DNA from 3 places in the Paenibacillus sp. LBL genome. Region 1 is predicted to be linked to each of the others. Evidence: predicted binding sites of a transcription regulator. Region 1 holds the regulator's gene; each other region holds the start of a gene.
The links. The regulator Rex, encoded in region 1, represses fermentation and respiration genes when NADH is low (regulators of the CRP and FNR family bind a similar motif). The targets are predictions, from matches to a motif close to TTGTGAAATATTTCACAA.

Region 1 (6,341 bases):
ATGTTAGATGAAATTGTGAAGCATTACCCTTCTGCACAAGGTCCCCAAAAACAGGCGCTGGTACAAAACTGGAACATGCTCAAAAGCATGAGTGAAGCAATTATCGAGGAGTGGCTCCAATTTGAAGAGAAGATGGCCATTTTCCGCGAAAATGCCGTATCACCCCCGGTTTTTCCGCCGACCGAAGCGCCTGAATTGCAGCTTGATGCTTTTATCCGTGGCCAAGGTTATTACAAGTTGTTGATGTTCCAGCCGGCAATACAGCAGTTTGGGGCTGCCGCTGTGGTATTTCCGGAGAGCCTTCTGATCAAGCTGTACATTGCGATGTCCCATCTTTATATGGGGCAGACAGCTCAGGCATCTGATGTATTGATGTCCATTCTGCCGCTGGCAGATAACAAGAAGCTCCGGGCGATGATCTACAATGCACTTGGATGCATCGAGGTATTGAATGGACAACAAGGGAAGGCCGAAGAAAATTTCGCACTGGCAATTCACAGCGATCCGACTCTGCCCGATCCCATTATTAATCTGGAGGTCTGCAAGAAGAACCGCGGTGAACTTCAGTACGGCAGCCAACTGATCTCTTTGCTGTAGAAGAAAAAGCCTAACAAGAAGCGATGCCAGAGCTCATTCTAAAGAGACTTTGGCATCGCTTTTTGCCGTGTGAAGCAGGAAGGGGAGGATGAGGGGATTTTTTACCCGGAATGTTCAAAACCCGCAACTTCTGGTATGCTGTTAATTAGTCTGGAGGAAAGGGATTTAGTCGAATGAAATTTGCCGTATTGGATTTTGAAACCACGGGCAACCAGTCTGCAGATGAGATTATTCAGGTCGGACTGGCCATCATCGAAGAGGATCGAAGTATATCCCGCGTGTACGGCACTTATGTCAATCCCGGGATTCCAATCCCTCCGTTTATCACCGGTTTGACCGGTATTTCTGACAGCGATGTAGCGGACGCTCCATCCCTAGAGGAAATGATGATGGAACTTGTGCCCATGCTCGACGATGTGGTATTGGTTGGGCATAACGTAGCTTTTGATTTTAATTTTTTGCAAAATGCACTCGATCGCTGTGGCTATTTACCGTTCAGCGGTCGGATTCTAGATACGATGCACTTCTTGAAAATATGCTTCCCTTCGCTTTCTTCATATCAGCTTGGAATGGTGTCTTCCCATTTCGGCCTGGAGCATGACCGTCCGCATCAAGCGGACAGCGATGCACTTGCAACGGCCTATGCGCTGCTGAAATGTCTGGAGGAGATCGATGAGCTTCCGCTCTTGACCATTCAACGGTTAAGTGATCTTTTTGCTGATGAGGATAGCGATTTGGCCTGGTTCTTTGACGGAATCCGGGCGGAACGGGAATTCCAAGCTGTACAGGGCGGAGATACCCATACGTATTATCGCCAGTTTGCGCTGGCTGTTGATGATTGGAACGATATTGCACCCGCAAGGGACGAATCGGAGCCGAACCCACTGGCTGATGTGAGCTTCGAACAGTACATGAGCGATGTCCGGGACCGTCTGAAGGAAACGCTGCCTCATTACGAGAGCAGAGACGCTCAGGATATGATGTTCCAAGAAGTGATGCAGGCACTGGATGATAATAAACATCTGTTGATTGAAGCAGGCACGGGAACAGGGAAGTCCCTCGGCTATTTGCTGCCTTCGATCTATCAAAGTGTGAAGCAGGAACAGAAGGTCATGGTCAGCACGCATACAATCAATCTTCAAGAACAGCTGCGTGACCGGGATATACCGCTGCTCACTCAGGTTGTTCCTTTTCCCTTTAAAGCAGTTATTTTTAAGGGGAGAGGACATTATTTGTGTTTGAGAAAATTTGAACATAAAATAAATAGAAGAGATTTTCATTCGCCGAAGGAAGATGTGATCATTGCAGCGCAGATGCTGGTCTGGCTGACACAGACAGAAAACGGCGACGATGAAGAACTGAACCTCGGCGGCCGTGGCGGAGATTTCTGGGAGACGATCTCCAGCGATTCGGATTCCTGTCTTGGACGTGCCTGCCCATGGTTCCGCAAATGCTACTACCACAGGGCCAAACATGAAGCGGGCGTTGCCGACGTGGTCATTACGAACCATTCGAAGCTGTTCACTGACGTTAAAGCCAATCATCAGCTGCTGCCAAGTTATGAACGCCTCGTCATTGACGAAGCACATCATCTTGAGGACGTTGCGGGCAAGCACCTTGGCTTGCAAATGAAATATTTTACGGTTGTGCATACGTTGACCCGGATGTACAAGGACAGCCGCAGCGGACAGCTTCCCGCGCTTCGCCAGCTGCTTCAGGCTTCACCGCATGAGAAGGCCGTAGAATGGTCTTCTGTCATTGACCGTATGTATCCAGATCTCATCACGGCCAAAGAAAATTGGGATCGTCTCAGCGATCAGCTGTTTGCGCTGCTGCCGGAACGCGGGGATGCATCTCCAGGAGACGCGGGCCAATTCTCACTTCGGTTATCGCCTCTCAAGAAACCGAAGGATTGGCAATCGCTGGCCGAGCTGGAGCATCAGATTCATGTGACCCTGGGTGACGTTGTGCGCAAGGGTGACAAGCTGATTGCTGAAATGAAGGAAGATCTGGATGATTACAGTGCAGACAGCTTGCTTACGGATCTGTCCGGACTGTTTAAAGACCTGGCTGCTCACCGTGAGGACTTGCGCTCCTTCATGGCTCTTAATGATGAGGGTACGGTATACTGGATGGAGGCTAATGGCAATTTCCGCAGTAAATCGCTGCAGCTCTATGCAGTGCCTGTTGATGTAAGCACTCATTTAAAGGAATTGTTTTTTGATAAAAAACAAAGCGTCATTCTGACATCGGCTACCTTGTCGGTGGATAAATCGTTCCAGTTCATGATCGAGAATCTGGGTCTTCAGGAAGCGGCTGACGCCGGTAATCTGAACACGGTTCAGCTGCCGTCTCCGTTTAATTACAGAGAACAAGCGCTGCTTGTCGTTCCGCGTGATTTTCCGAGCGTGAAGGGATCGGTCGGGGATGCCCTCTTTGTGAACACACTTGTGCAGTCACTGGCCGAAACGGCGATCGCTACCCATGGAAGGATGCTCGTTCTGTTCACCTCTTACCGGATGCTGCGTCAGGTGCATGAGCCACTGAAGGAAGCATTGGCATTAAGCGACATTGCGGTGCTGGGGCAAGGAATGGACGGGACCAGTCGAACCAAGTTGATTCGACGCTTCCAGGAGAGCAGCGCATCGGTGCTCCTTGGCACCAGCTCCTTCTGGGAAGGGGTCGACATTCCGGGCGAGGCGTTGACCTGTCTTGCTATTGTACGGCTGCCTTTCCAGCCGCCGAATCATCCGCTGGTGGAAGCCAAGAGTGAACTGCTGCAGCAGCAGAAAAAGAACCCCTTCATGAAGCTTTCCGTTCCGCAAGCGGTTATTCGGTTCAAGCAAGGGTTTGGCCGCCTGGTCCGGACGGCACAGGATAAAGGGATCGTGATTGTATACGATACCCGGGTGATTGAATCCTATTACGGGAAATATTTCTTATATTCCTTGCCAGGACCTAAGATGGAGCATATGCCGACAGAGGGAATTGTTCCACGCATCTCGGAATGGCTTCAGGAAGAGGTCGAGGTTGGGGCAGATAACCAAACCGATGAATGATAGCTAAACGAAGAATGAAAATGCAAGAGATGTAGTTATTAACCTTTACTAGGGGGAGCATGCATGAAATCGGAAAAAATTTCGGAAGCCGTGGTCCGCAGATTACCTGTATATTTGCGCTATTTGAATGAGCTTCAGAAGCGGGAGGTCTCAACTGTTTCATCCCAGGAGCTGGGGCAGAAACTGGATCTGAATCCTGCTCAAATTCGTAAGGACCTGGCGTATTTCGGTGATTTTGGACGGAAAGGGATCGGGTATGATGTTTCCTATTTGATTGAGAAGATTCGCCAGATTCTGAAGCTGGACCAGAAGATTAATGTAGCATTGGTTGGAGCCGGTAATCTTGGACATGCATTATCCAATTACAATGCATTCCTGAAGGATAATATGAAGATTGTGGCTATTTTCGATTCATATTCCCCCAAAGTTGGTATGAAAATCAACAACTTGACGGTTCAGCCGATGGAAGAGCTTGAGAAAACCGTACATGAATACGGCATTCGTATCGGGATTATTACCGTTCCGGATTTTGAGGCGCAAAACGTAGCTAATCAGCTTATTGCAGCAGGCATCGAAGCGATTCTGAATTTTGCGCCAACCATCCTGAAAGCTCCACCTCATATCCGTATTCATACGGCCGATTTTACAACCGATTTGCAGAGCTTGGCTTATTATTTGGACAACGGTAAGGAGGAAGCTTCACATGACGACAACGAAGTGGATGGTTAAGAACGGTACTTTTGCTGTGCTTGAGGATGGAAGATCCGTTCTTCGTGGATACATGGTTGTTGAGAATGACCGCATTACCTATCTTGGTGAGGAACAGCCGCCGGTAGAGGAAGGAACCGAGATTATCGACGGCACACATCTGTTGTTCCTGCCTGGTTTGGTAAATACCCATGGACATGCTGCCATGTCACTGCTCCGCGGTTATGGAGACGATTTGGCGCTGCAAGTATGGCTGCAGGAAAAAATGTGGCCGATGGAAGCCAAATTCACGGCCGATGATGTTTACTGGGGAGCCTCTCTTTCCGTGCTGGAGATGATCAAGGGCGGAACCACAACTTTTGTGGATATGTATGATCACATGGACCAGGTTGCTAAGGTGGTAGAGGATTCAGGAATGCGCGGTGTCCTGACCCGTGGCGTTATCGGATTATGTCCGCCTGAGGTTCAGCAGCAAAAACTGGATGAGGCGGTTGCATTTGCGAAGGACTGGCACGGCAAAGCCGATGGCAGAATCACAACGATGCTCTCGCCGCATGCACCGTATACGTGTCCACCGGATCTAATTGAAAAATTCGTCCAAGCATCCCATGATTTGAATCTGCCGCTGCATACACATATGTCGGAAACGGACACGGAAGTGGCCCAGAATGTGAATGACTACGGACTCCGTCCCGTTGCGCATCTGGAGAAGCTGGGCATGTTCTCTCGTCCTACACTTCTGGCGCACGCCGTCCATTTGACTGATGAAGAGATCGAGATTTTGGCTAAATATCAAGTCGCGGTCTCTCATAATCCAGGCAGTAATCTGAAGCTTGCCAGTGGTATAGCGCGCGTGCCTGCACTACTGAAAGCCGGCGTTACCGTGTCCCTGGGTACCGACGGACCAGCGAGCAATAACAATCTGGATATGTTTGAAGAGATGCGTCTGGCTGCATTGATCCATAAAGGGGTAAGCGGTGATCCTACGGCCATTCCAGCAGCCGAAGCACTACGGATGGGTACGGAGTATGGAGCCAAATCGGCTTTCATTGAAGATATAGGCACACTTGCCGTCGGCATGAAGGCGGATATGATCGCGTTGAATACAGATCAGGCGCACTTCCTTCCTCGAACCGATTATGTGTCCCATGCGATCTATTCAGCCAGTGCAAAGGATGTAGAGCATGTATGGGTTGACGGCAAGCAGGTAGTGAAAAATGGCGCCAGCCTTACCCTCGACGAGGAACGTATTCGCCGGGAAGCCCAGTCTGCATTTGAGCGTCTTACAACCCTCTAGGGAATAATCAAGGGGAGCGAGGAAGACGGATTGAAGAAAAAAACGAAGTGGATATTGCTAAGTGTATCCGGAGTGCTGCTCTTGCTGCTAGGTCTGCAGCTCTACTATTCGCATGTCATGAAGGACACTTGGAATGAAGAGAGAATGGCAATCAACGCTTCCAAACAGCATGGCGGTTTGGTTTCGACAGGAAAGACCTATAAATCGGTGTGGGGCGAGGACAACAATTACTGGGTTGTCAGCGGCAAGGATAAAGACAATCAGGACCGAATGGTCTGGGTGAAATTCACCGATGATAATGTACCGGTTGACGGTGCCGATGCGGTGCAGTCTGTCTTATTGAGTTCCGGAATGTCAGAAGCACAGATACTGGATCAGATTCACAATGATTTGCCAGGAGCAACCATTAAGAGATTGCTGCCGGGTATGTATGAAAATGAGTTTGTATGGCAGCTCCAGTACGAAAGCAATGGTCAGCGGGGCTATCGATTCTATCGTTTCCAAGATGGAAATCCGATCGGCAATGACATTATTCTTCCAAATCAATAGTAGAAAAATAAAGAGAGACATCCCTATCAATTTCGGGATGCCTCTTTTTTTCACAACAATTGACAACGTTTACAATAAATAAAATGGAAAAACTGTTCTAAATATTTTCACAGATACGCATGAAAAAGTAT
Region 2 (6,341 bases), 160 kb from region 1:
GAATTGCAGCGATGTGAACGACATGTTTCAGAAATGGGTGAAGGGTCCCCGTGGATGGAAATTCATCGGTTATGAAACGGATAAATCAAAAACAACCGGCGGGCAGGATAAGGGGCGTCTGGGCAGATTTCTGCAGATGATAATCTGGTCCCATTATGAGAAGATTGCAATGCTCCATCCATTTCTCGGCAGTGAGCCGTTTTTTGACGGGGAGGAGCTGGATGTGATTGCTGCTTATTTTGTGCCGACGTACATCAGTGCCGAACCCTTGTTGCAGCAAGGGAAGACGTTCAAGGCTATTCAAGGTGGCGTCATTTTGTATCAGGAACATATTCAGGCACCGGCTGTCATTATGCAATCGGGCAGTGACTGGCTGGAGGGAAACTGGATGACGGGTGTGGATTTGGATGCGAAGGGGTTTGCCGGGATCCGGCCTTATCTGAAAGTGCCAAGCGGAGAACGAGCCTATATGGAGGCTCAGATCATATAACATAGATAAACACACCCTCTAGAGGAAGGTGTGTTTATGACGTGCAGTCTTTCCAATCGTTTACCGGTGTTCCACCAGGTCAATCGCACCAAGCACAAGATGAGCCAGTCCGAAGCCGAGAATACCGGTTGCGGCAAGTTTATACTTGCTGCTAAGCAGAGCGGCACCCGAAGCAGAAACCACAGTTCCAAGAACAGCAGGAATCAAACCTTCACGCATGCTGAGCACTCCCTTTAATTTTGGTTTGGAAAGACAAGGTTTATTGTGGTCAAAAGGCTGTATATTATGCACAGCGAGACGCAGTGACATTAAATCCGGCAAATTTCGAGCGGACACATCTCGCAATGGCATATTTCCTGCAGCATCGGTAGATCCTTGATGACAATCATACCACCGGCATATTCAATGGCGTCTTTTTTACGGAGATCACTCAGCATCCGGTTCACGCTTTCGCGGGTTGCCCCAATCATGTTCGAGAGATCGGTGTGGGTAATCTTCTTATTAATGAGAATGGTATCATCTGCCTGATGCTGACCGTACGTATTGCTCAGACGAATCAGCGTCGAGGTTAATGCACCCGGCTTGCCGTACATCATAAGATCACGGAATTTGGTCTGGGTGATCCGGTGGTGAATGCCCATCCACTTCATAAAATCAATGGCAAAATCACAATGCTGACAGATCAGCATCTCCAAATCCTTATGCTCGATAACCCCGACTACACTATCCTCAAGCACCTCTGCCGAGAAGCTGTGATTGGTGCTGAAGAATGGATCGGCCTGACCGACCATATCCCCTGGATGATACATATATAGAATAAGCTCTTTGCCTTCATCAGTCGATTTGGTTAACTTAATTCTTCCTTGTTTCACGAAGTACAACTTGTCGGCGAAGTCACCTTCCCAGAACAAATGGGAGCCTTCAGGGAGTACTCTTTCCTTCATGGTGACCAGCAGACGGTTGCGGTTTTGTTCCGAGAAGCACTGAGTGTTCCCTAGGTTTTCGATTTCCATTACATTGTCTACAGTTTTCATGTTGGTATCCCCTAACATCCTAAAATTTGATCTGTTTAATCTTTAAATACATTATAACGTGAAAACATTCACTTGTGGGGCGGAACAAGAGGGAAATGATGGCGAATTTTCAAACTTTGTGATCTCTTTCACTTGAAATAGGGCGAAGACAGGTATAAATCACACAGAAAAGATAAATTTTAATATTGTGAAATATTTCACATGATTTTAGAAATGGCTGTGATACGATCAAACCGTAGAAGAGAAAGAATCATGAACCATGGGAGGATGAGAGATATGGCTGTGAGCAAAGGAACGATCGAAGTAAAGGCACAGACAGCAGGGGAGTACATTCAAGGTCTGATTGACAAAGCGAACCGGGCGAAAGAAAAGTTTATGGAATTGAATCAGGAGCAAATTGACGGGATTGTGCAGGCGATGGCCATCGCAGGCCTTGATAAGCATATGCAGCTGGCAAAAATGGCTGTAGAAGAAACTGGCCGCGGTGTATATGAGGATAAAATTATCAAAAACTTGTTTGCCACAGAGTACATCCACAACAGCATCAAGTATGACAAAACGGTGGGTGTCATTGAGGATAACGCTTTTGACAGCTTTCAGAAAATTGCGGAGCCGATCGGGATCATCATGGGGATTACCCCGGTAACCAATCCCACCTCCACAACAATTTTTAAGGCACTGATCTCCATCAAAACAAGAAACCCGATCATTTTCGGATTCCATCCATCCGCACAGGCATGCAGCAGGGAAGCTGCCCTGATATTGCGGGATGCTGCTGTTGCTCAAGGTGCTCCGGCCGATTGCATTCAGTGGATCGAGGCTCCTTCCATGGATAAAACCAATACACTGATGAACCATCCTGATGTTGCCTGCATTCTGGCTACCGGCGGATCCGCGATGGTAAAGGCAGCCTACAGCTGCGGTAAACCTGCGCTTGGTGTAGGACCCGGCAATGTGCCTTGCTTCATTGAAAAGAGTGCAGATCTGGATCAGGCGGTAAATGACCTGATTCTGTCCAAGACCTTTGATAACGGTATGATATGTGCTTCTGAACAGGCAGTCATTATAGAGGAGCCTATCTATACGGCAGTGAAGAAAAAAATGATGGCCAGCGGCTGTTATTTCGTAAACAGGGAGGAACTGGCGAAGCTGACTGCACACGCGATGGTATCGGAGAAATGTGCGGTTAACCCGTCAATCGTCGGACAGCCGGCATTCAAGATTGCCGAGGCCTGCGGCTTTGAAGTGCCGGAGAGCACCAAAATTCTGGTCGCCGAGCTGGAGGGAGTAGGTCCTGCATATCCACTGTCTGCCGAGAAGCTCAGTCCGGTTCTGGCCTGCTATAAAGTGAAAAATGCAGAGGAAGGAATTACGCGCGCGGAAGAAATGGTAGCATTTGGCGGCATGGGCCACTCGTCGGTCATCCACTCGCACAATGAGGAAATCATCATGAAATTCACGGACCGGATGAAGACCTGCCGTATTCTGGTGAACCAGCCATCCTCGCAAGGCGGGATTGGTGACATCTACAACACGAACCTGCCATCGTTGACGCTGGGCTGCGGTTCGTATGGCCGTAACTCTACCTCGTCGAACGTAACAGCCGTCAACCTCATCAACGTGAAAAGGGTGAACCGCAGAACCGTGAATATGCAGTGGTTTAAAGTGCCGGATAAAATCTATTTTGAAAAAGGATCCACGCAGTATCTTGCCAAAATGCCCGATATTACCCGGGTTGCTATCGTAACCGATCCGATGATGGTGAAGCTTGGCTACGTAGAGCGGGTAGAGCACTATCTGCGTCAGCGCAGAGTGCCGGTTGCTATCGAGGTGTTCTCGGAGGTTGAGCCGGATCCTTCCACAACGACGGTAGAACGCGGATCGGAGTTGCTGAAGCGATTCCAGCCGGACTGCATCATTGCCCTCGGCGGCGGTTCGCCGATGGATGCAGCAAAAGCGATGTGGCTGTTCTATGAATACCCGGATACGGACTTCAATAATCTGAAGCAAAAATTTATGGATATCCGCAAACGGGTCTATAAATATCCGAAGCTTGGACAGAAGGCAAAATTCGTTGCCATACCAACCACCTCGGGAACGGGCTCGGAAGTGACCTCGTTTGCGGTCATTACGGATAAAGTGCTGGGGAATACCAAGTACCCGCTGGCTGACTATGAGCTGACCCCGGATGTTGCGATTATCGATCCGGAATTTGTATACACCCTGCCAAAAACAGCGGTAGCGGATACCGGGATGGACGTTTTGACACATGCCATCGAGGCGTATGTATCGGTCATGGCTAACGATTTCACGGATGGTTTGGCAATCAAGGCCATACAGCTGGTGTTCCAGTATCTTGAGCAATCGGCGCTTACCGGCGACAAGCTGGCCAGAGAGAAAATGCATAATGCTTCGACGCTTGCCGGCATGGCCTTCGCGAATGCATTCCTTGGCATCAATCATAGCCTTGCGCATAAATGGGGCGGCCAGTATCACACAGCTCACGGGCGAACGAATGCAATCCTGCTGCCGCACGTCATCCGTTACAATGCCAAGAAGCCAACCAAATTTTCCGCTTGGCCTAAATACACTCACTTTGTAGCCGATGAGAGATATGCAGAAATTGCAAGGATTCTGGGCTTGCCTGCAAGAACGACGGAAGAGGGCGTCAACAGTTTGATCGGTGCAATCCGAGAGCTGAACAAGAAGCTGGGCATCGAAGAGTCGTTCCAGCAGCTGGGAATCGACCCTCAAGATTTTGAGAAACGTGTTGAGCATTTGGCGGACCGGGCCTTTGAAGACCAGTGTACTACGAGCAATCCGAAGCTGCCGCTTGTCACAGAGCTTGCGGAAGTATACCGCAACACGTTCTACGGCCGCTTTTAGATCTAAGAAATACGAGAGACGGGTTGTGGACTGCGGACTGCATAACAGAAGCGGGCGGGTAAATCAGAGTGATAAAAATCACGGGAAAAGATAAGTTTGTGATTTTTATCACAGATGCTGAGAATGAACAGGATTACAATAAAAGTGTAGAAGAAAGCTGAATCTCAGGTCTTTGATATAGAAGCTTGAAGGTACACGGCGGGGTCGAGGCAGCATTGATCGTGAAAATAATCACATTAAGATCTGAGATGGATCAATGTGTGACTCCGCCTGTGCGGCAAGCTGCAGCATAATCTAGGAGGGATTCAATATGTCGGTGATTGAAAAAGAAGTGGGCTGGAAAGGTTTTAAATCAGGTAAATGGAACAAGCGGATTGACGTTAATGATTTTATTGCAGAGAACATAACACCTTATTATGGCTCTGATGATTTTTTGGCAGGACCAACGGACAACACGAAGGCACTCTGGGATATCGTATCGGATTTAACCAAAAAAGAACGGGATAATGGCGGGGTGCTGGATGTTGATGTGAATACGCCTTCCACGATTGTGTCCCATCAACCTGGCTATTTGGATAAGAAGAAGGAACAGATCGTCGGCGTACAGACGGATGAGCCGTTCAAGCGTTCGATTCAGCCGTTCGGCGGAATCCGAATGATGATTGATGCTTGCAACGCATATGGTTTTGAAATGCCGCAAGCGGTAGTGGACATCTTCTCAGGCATACGCAAAACACATAACCAGGGCGTGTTTGATGCCTATACCTCGGAGATGAGGGCAGCCCGTAAGGCAGGGATTATTACAGGTCTTCCCGATGCTTATGGCCGTGGTCGTATTATTGGCGATTATCGCAGAATCTCCTTGTATGGTGTAGATGTCTTGATCCATGATAAATTGCGAGAGCTGGGCGAGCTTGAGGTTGATGCGATGGATGAGCCGGTGATCCGATTGCGGGAAGAATTGTCCGAGCAAATCCATGCACTCAAGGAATTGAAGGAAATGGCGGGCATGCACGGCTTTGACATTTCGAAGCCTGCGAATACGGCGAAGGAAGCATTCCAATGGCTGTATTTTGGTTATTTAGCTGCTATCAAGGAACAGAATGGCGCAGCCATGTCGCTTGGCCGGGTATCTACTTTCCTTGATATCTACATCCAGCGTGATCTGGCTGAAGGCAAGCTGACGGAAGAGACTGCACAGGAGCTGGTTGACCATTTTGTCATGAAACTGCGGATCGTGAAGTTCCTGCGTACACCCGACTACAATGAACTGTTCAGCGGTGATCCAACATGGGTCACAGAATCGATTGGCGGTATGTCGTTAAATGGGGAAACAAGAGTAACCAAGAACAGCTTCCGTTTCCTGCATACGTTGTATAATTTGGGCCCTGCCCCGGAACCGAACTTGACGGTATTATGGTCTGAGAAACTGCCCGAAGGCTTCAAGAAATACTGCTCGAAGGTATCGATCGAAACCAGCTCGATCCAATATGAGAACGATGATCTCATGCGTCCGATTTACGGAGACGATTACGGGATTGCTTGCTGCGTATCCGCTATGCGCATCGGGAAACAGATGCAGTTCTTCGGAGCCAGAGCCAATCTGGCCAAAGCGCTCCTGTATGCAATCAACGGCGGGAAGGATGAGAAATCCGGCGCCCAGGTTGGTCCGGAATACCCTGCTATTACGGCAGAGGTTCTGAGTTATGACGAGGTCATGAAGCGATTCAAGCCGATGATGGAATGGCTTGCAAAGCTGTATATGAACACACTGAACGTGATCCACTATATGCATGATAAATACAGCTACGAACGGATTGAAATGGCGCTTCATGATCGGGATATTCTGCGGACGATGGCATGCGGTATAGCGGGCCTGTCCGTAGCGGCGGATTCGCTGAGTGCAATCAAGCATGCACAGGTGAAGCCTG
Region 3 (6,341 bases), on a different contig from region 1:
GTGATGATGCCGGTCTTTACCGGCATGATGCTGATCGGCTCCGGGTTTACGGGATGGTATATGTCGGCAACCTCGATTGTTGTGGTGTATTTCACGGCGGGAGCCCTCTTCCTATTGTCGTCCTTCATCAGCATGAAGCTTCCGATTTCCAAGGAACCTGTCCAGGAGGCGGAAGCGCCTGTAAGTGTAAACGCCACGGTCAAGGTGTAACCTCTGGGAGGAGAGTCGCTGGCCTAAGTCGCAGAATGGATGAAGAGCTGCTGATTACTCTGATTCTGTACAGAAACTGCAAGTTAGGTACAGCGCACGATAAGCGGACTGAATGTTGGCTCAATCTGACATGGGGGTGCACATTCCTCCATCTCTAACGGACCTCAGAAGCGTTATTTGCGCTAACTATACTTTCTGGATTTCTGCTTTATTTAACATTTCGGCACACTCTCATGCATACCAGCTCCATCTCTAACGGACCTCAGGAGCGCTATTTGCACTAATTAGCTTGATCTAACATTACGGCATGGTCTCATGAACACCAGATCCACCTAACGGACATCAGAAGCGTTATTTGTGCAAATTAGCTTGATTTAACATTCCGGCACTCTCTCATGCACACCAGCTCCATCTCTAATGGACTCCAGAAGCGTTATTTGTGCTAATTGGCTTCTATTGTAAACGTAACGGACACCAGCGTCGCTATGAGGCCAGATAAAAGGACATTTCCCATCAAATTGACTTAATAACGACTCTCAGGTCCGTTAGAATTCAAAAAGCTAATTTTTCCGCCCAATAGCGTCTCTCCAGTCCGTTAGACCAGTCCACTGGGCTGGTGTACTCCTGAATGTGAGCTCAATCTAACATTGGGTTACACTTTCTGGAAGCTAGGTTGATTTAACATTTCGCTACACTCTCATGTACACCAGCTCCATCTCTAACGGACATCAGGAGCGCTATTTGTGCTAATTGGCTTCTATAGTGAACGTAACGGACACCAGCGGCGTTATGCAGCTTGATAGAAGGCCGATCCCCATCAAATGGGCTAAATAACGCCTCTCAGGTCCGTTAGAATTCAAAAAGCTAATTTTTCCGCCCAATAGCGTTTCTCGAGTCCGTTAGACCAGTCCATTGGGGTTGGTGTAGGTGTACTTCTGGACGTGAGCTCAATCGGACATTAGGATGCACTTTCTGGAAGCTAGGTTGATTTAACATATACGGCACGCTCTCGGGACACCAGCTCCATCTCTAACGGACTCCAGAAGCGTTATTTGCGCTAATTAGCTTATATAGTAAACGTAACGGACACCAGCGTCGCTATGAGGCCAGATAGAAGGCCGATTCACATTAGATTGGCTAAATAAAGCCTCTCAAGTCCGTTAGAATTCAAAAAGCTACTTTTTCCGTCCAATAGCGTCTCTCCAGTCCGTTAGACCAGTCCACTGGGCTGGTGTCTTCTGGACGTGAGCTCAATCGGACATTAGGATGCACTTTGTGGATGGTTAGCTCCATCCAACATTGGGGTACACTTTCTGGAAGCTAGCTTGATTTGCCATTTCGGCACACTCTCATGCACATCAGCTCCATCTAACGGACACCAGAAGCGTTATTTACGTTAATTAGCTTGATCTAACATTTCGGCACACTCTCATGCACACCAGCTCCATCTCTAACGGACTCCAGAAGCGCTATTTGCGCTAATTAGCTTCTATTATGAACGTAACGGACACCAGCGTCGTTATGCAGCCCGATAGAATGCCAATTCCCATCAGATTGGCTAAATAACGCCTATCAGGTCCGTTAGAATTCAAAAAGCTACTTTTTCCATCCAATAGCGTCTCTTTAGTCCGTTAGACAACCAACTGCCCTATAGTTCTAAAACGAGCAGACTTATCAACAGTTACGGGTATTCTGTAAACAACGGTTTTTCGGTAAATAACGGTGATCGGGTACAGCAGCATATTCCATAAAAAATAGCGGTGTATGGGTTTAATCCACACACCGCTATTTTGCGTACCCTTGCTCAGATTGAGCAGGCAAATTGCTCTAATCAAAGAATGTTGTCTGAACCAATAAACAGAGGTGCTCTAACGTCCGGCGGTTATTCCTATCATCCCAAGTGGTTTGACATCCTATCCTGTAAGGGTGATCTACTCGTAACCGGATGAGTCGCCTTTTGACAATGCGCTATGCCTGTATCCGTATATAGCGTAGATGACGACACCGAGTCCGATCCATACAATGAACCCGATCCAGGTAATCCACTGCAGCGTGGTCAGCAGATAGAGACAGCTGGCAACAGCAATCAAAGGCAGCCAAGGCACAAACGGCACGCGGAAGGTGCGTTTTAGATCCGGATGTGTTTTGCGCAGCACAATGATGCCGAGCGAGACGGTAATGAAGGCAAAAAGCGTGCCGATGCTGGCCAAATCCGCCAGGTTGCCAAGGGGGACAAAGCCGGACAGCAGGGCGATGCTGATACCGGACACCCAGGTGCTGAATTCCGGCGACTTCGTTTTCGGATTGACCGAGCTCATCCGTTTCGGCAGGAGTCCGTCCCGGCCGAGTGCATACAGCAGTCGGGACTGTCCGAACATGACACCCATCAGCACGGTGGTGAGTCCAGCTATGGCCCCCAGCGAGATGAAATAGGACATCCAGTCCTGCTCGATGTAGAGCAGCGCAAAGGCAACCGGGTCTTTCACATTGAGCAGGTTGTATGGTACGAGTCCTGTCAGCACCGCGGTAACCGCAATATATAACACGGACACAATCAGCAGGGAACCCAGAATGCCGATCGGGAGGCTTTTCTGTGGATGCTTGACTTCTTCGGCTGCCGTTGCAATGACATCAAAACCCACGTAGGCGAGGAAGGCAATGGCCGCTCCCGTCATGACACCTTCCATGCCAAATGGCAGGAACGGCGTCCAGTTATCCGGTTCTACATAGAATATCCCCACGCCGATAAACAGCAGAATGACGGCAACTTTCAGATAAACCATGAAGGTGTTAAGCCTTGTCGATTCCTTGGCTCCGCGCGATACAATCCACGTGATCAGAAGCGCGATAAATACAGCGGGCACATCCACATAGGTACCGTTGGCCGGATTAAAGGCATTGGTTATCGCGGTTGGCAGATGTATCCCGAAGCCCGCGAGGATGCTCTGGACGTAACCAGACCAGCTGCTGGATACCAAAGCGCTGGCGAAGCCGTATTCCAGAAGCAGGTCCCAGCCCATCAGCCAGGCAAAACCTTCGCCAAAGGTTGAATAGCTGTACGTATATGCACTGCCCGCCACCGGTACGGTGGAGGCGAATTCTGCGTAGCAGAGTGCACAGAAGGCGCACACCAGCCCCGCCAGCAGGAACGAAACGATTAATCCCGGTCCGGCATGGGTTGCGGCGGTGACGCCGGTTAATACAAAAATCCCTGTTCCCACGATAGAACCCACGCCGAGGATGATAAGGTCCATGGCACTGAGTTGTTTTTTTAATGCGGAACGTACTTCCCCACCTTGCATATTAGGGATCGGCTTCTTGCGAAGCAGATTGTGTTTCAAGCTCATAAATGGAGTCTCCTAGATGTTTATTTAGATAGATTTCCCCGATGTGTGACCCATCCATTCGACATTATAAAGAAAAACGAATTTCTTTGAAAGGGGGAATGTCTCATCTGAAGGCTGTCCTCCCCTGATGGACACAAACGTGACATAATTCACGTTCAAGGTGATGAAGCTGCGTTACAATGAAGGTAAACGATAAATAGGAAACCAAGAGCTGCATCGGACATACCCAATAGAACGAATGCAGGAGGAATGAGGAAGAGACCATGGCCTACTACAAACCTGATCGTATCGCAGAAATTACCGTGGAGACCGGTGTGAAAAAAGCACGCAATTCCACCTTAAATGTTATGATACTCGGCTTTTTGGCAGGGGCATTCATTGCGCTCGGCTTTCTGCTGGATATCCGCGTTATCGCCGGAGCATCTCCGGCCTGGGGAGGGATTGCCGGTTTTATAGGTGCGGCGGTATTCCCGGTCGGGCTTATTCTGGTATTGCTTGCAGGCGGAGAACTGCTGACGGGCAACATGATGGCGGTGTCCTTGGCCAGATTCAAGCAGCGGATTTCCACCAAGGAACTGATCCGGAATTTAGCGCTTGTCACGGTAAGCAACTTGGCGGGGGCATTGTTTGTTGCCTATTTCTTTGGCCATGTGACCGGGCTAACAGGCAGCGGCGTATACTTGGAGAAGCTGGTTAATATGGCAGGTCATAAGCTGGACGACAGCTTCCTGCAGGCGTTCTTGTCCGGCATCGGGTGCAACTGGCTTGTTGCGCTTGCCGTATGGCTCTCCTACGGATCGGATCAGATGAGCGGCAAAATTCTGGGGATCTGGTTCCCGACCATGGCCTTTGTAGCTATCGGCTTTCAGCACGTGGTGGCAAATATGTTCCTGATCCCGGCAGCGATATTCGAAGGTTATTACAGCTGGGGTCAGTATTTCATGAACTTCGTTCCGGTATGGCTTGGCAATTTTGTGGGCGGCTCGCTGTTTGTGGCCGCTGCTTACGGGTCTGTTTACTTGAAGAATAGCAATAGGGCGGAGGAGGTATCCGGCATTCACCATGACGCCGCAGCCGTGACAACGACTCCTGCTGCTGGAAGTCCTCCTGAGGTTCATTCAGCACAACAGGTATCATAATAAATTCAGTATCGATTGCAGAAAATCGCGGGCACCAAGGGAACGTCTACCATAAAAAGCAAATTCGCCATGCCGGTCTCGGGGGAGGAGACACGGCATGGCGAATTTTTTGGGAGTGGTCCATGATTTGGCAAGGAAGAGAAAGGGTCTGGGTTCCTCTTCTTTGCTCTTGATAGGAATATACCCGGCAGGGAGAAGCGTGAATCACCCTATTTAGAAAAAAATGTATGACTTTACTGGAACCCTGATGTTCTTTTAAGATAAGGGATAGGATGCAGCCGAGCAGAAGGGGGAAATGGACGAAATGACTCAAGACATGATTCAGCAGGAAAATGGCATATTTCCAGGGGTATGTCCGTTGGATTGTCCCGATACATGCGGCCTGCTGCTGCATAAAGAGAACGGGAAAATCGTCAAGGTTACCGGAGATCCCGACCATCCGGTTACGCAAGGAGCCATCTGCAATAAAGTCCGCAATATGGCACACCGGGTATACCATCCGGAGCGTGTGCTCTATCCGATGCGGAGGGTAGGCGCCAAGGGAGAGGGAGCTTTCGAACGAATCAGCTGGGATGAAGCGGTTCAGGAGATTACCACGCGCTACAAGGGGCTGATCGAGGAACACGGCTCCGAGAGCATTCTGCCTTATAGCTTCTACGGCAACATGGGCATATTGAGCGTGGACGGCATGGATCGGAGATTCTTCAACAGGCTGGGCGCCAGCCGGTTGAAGCAGTCCATCTGCAATTCGGCAGGCAGTGAAGGCTGGAAGTCCGTCATGGGCTTTAACGGAGGCACCGTGCCTGAGGTCACGGTGCTGGCTGACGTCATTATCGTCTGGGGCGGCAACATCGTCAGCACCAATATGCACCAGGTGGTGCTCGCAGAGAAAGCGCGCAAGTCCGGTGCCAAGGTCATTGTCATTGATGTTCATAAAAATCAGACCGGGCAATGGGCGGATTGGTTCATTCCGCTGTTTCCGGGCACGGATGCGGCCCTGGCCGTCGGTATCATGCACATTATGTTTCGTGATGGCATGGTGAATGAGGAGTTCCTCCAGCACTATACCCTGGGTCATGAGGAGCTGCGCGAGCATGTGAGAACATACACGCCGGCGTATGTGTCTTCCATTACCGGCGTTTCGGCTGAGGATATCGAGAAGCTGGCTGAGTTGTATGGCCGAGCCCAGGTGTCTTATATCCACATCGGAAACGGACTTCAGCATCACGATAATGGCGGATTGACGGTACGCAGCATAGCGGCGCTTCCTGCTTTGACCGGACAATGGCTCAAGCGGGGCGGAGGTGCCTCCAAGTCGAATGGCGGCTATAACAGTATGGACAGCGATGCACTGGAGCGCCCGGATCTGAGACCGAATCCCGAGGCCCGAACCATCAACATGAACCGGATTGGCGAGGCGCTTGCGATGACCGAGCAGCCGATTAAGTCCGTGTTCGTTTATTGCAGCAATCCGCTCGTTGTCGCTCCAGATACGGAGCGGGTGCGCGAAGGTTTTGCACGGGAAGATCTGTTTACCGTTGTACATGACCTGTTTATGACGGACACAGCGAAATATGCAGATATCGTGCTTCCGGCAACCTCTTCATTTGAGAATACGGATCTGTTCAGTTCCTATTGGCATCAG

Region 2: the regulator Rex is predicted to act here: its motif matches at 1,710-1,727, upstream of adhE (bifunctional acetaldehyde-CoA/alcohol dehydrogenase).
Region 3: the regulator Rex is predicted to act here: its motif matches at 3,695-3,712, upstream of M2277_RS18325 (formate/nitrite transporter family protein).

Annotation. Positions count from the first base shown of each region.
Region 1 is NZ_JARXYU010000004.1:269,082-275,422, forward strand. It holds gene M2277_RS12495 (hypothetical protein) at 1-597, shown strand, start outside; gene dinG (ATP-dependent DNA helicase DinG) at 771-3,656, shown strand; gene M2277_RS12505 (redox-sensing transcriptional repressor Rex) at 3,720-4,385, shown strand; gene M2277_RS12510 (amidohydrolase) at 4,360-5,661, shown strand; gene M2277_RS12515 (cell wall elongation regulator TseB-like domain-containing protein) at 5,692-6,210, shown strand.
Region 2 is NZ_JARXYU010000004.1:104,333-110,673, forward strand. It holds gene M2277_RS11600 (hypothetical protein) at 1-490, shown strand, start outside; gene M2277_RS11605 (hypothetical protein) at 551-709, opposite strand; gene M2277_RS11610 (Crp/Fnr family transcriptional regulator) at 799-1,524, opposite strand; gene adhE (bifunctional acetaldehyde-CoA/alcohol dehydrogenase) at 1,801-4,410, shown strand; gene pflB (formate C-acetyltransferase) at 4,721-6,341, shown strand, end outside.
Region 3 is NZ_JARXYU010000008.1:114,026-120,366, forward strand. It holds gene M2277_RS18315 (MFS transporter) at 1-210, shown strand, start outside; gene M2277_RS18320 (amino acid permease) at 2,142-3,557, opposite strand; gene M2277_RS18325 (formate/nitrite transporter family protein) at 3,821-4,696, shown strand; gene M2277_RS18330 (molybdopterin-containing oxidoreductase family protein) at 5,001-6,341, shown strand, end outside.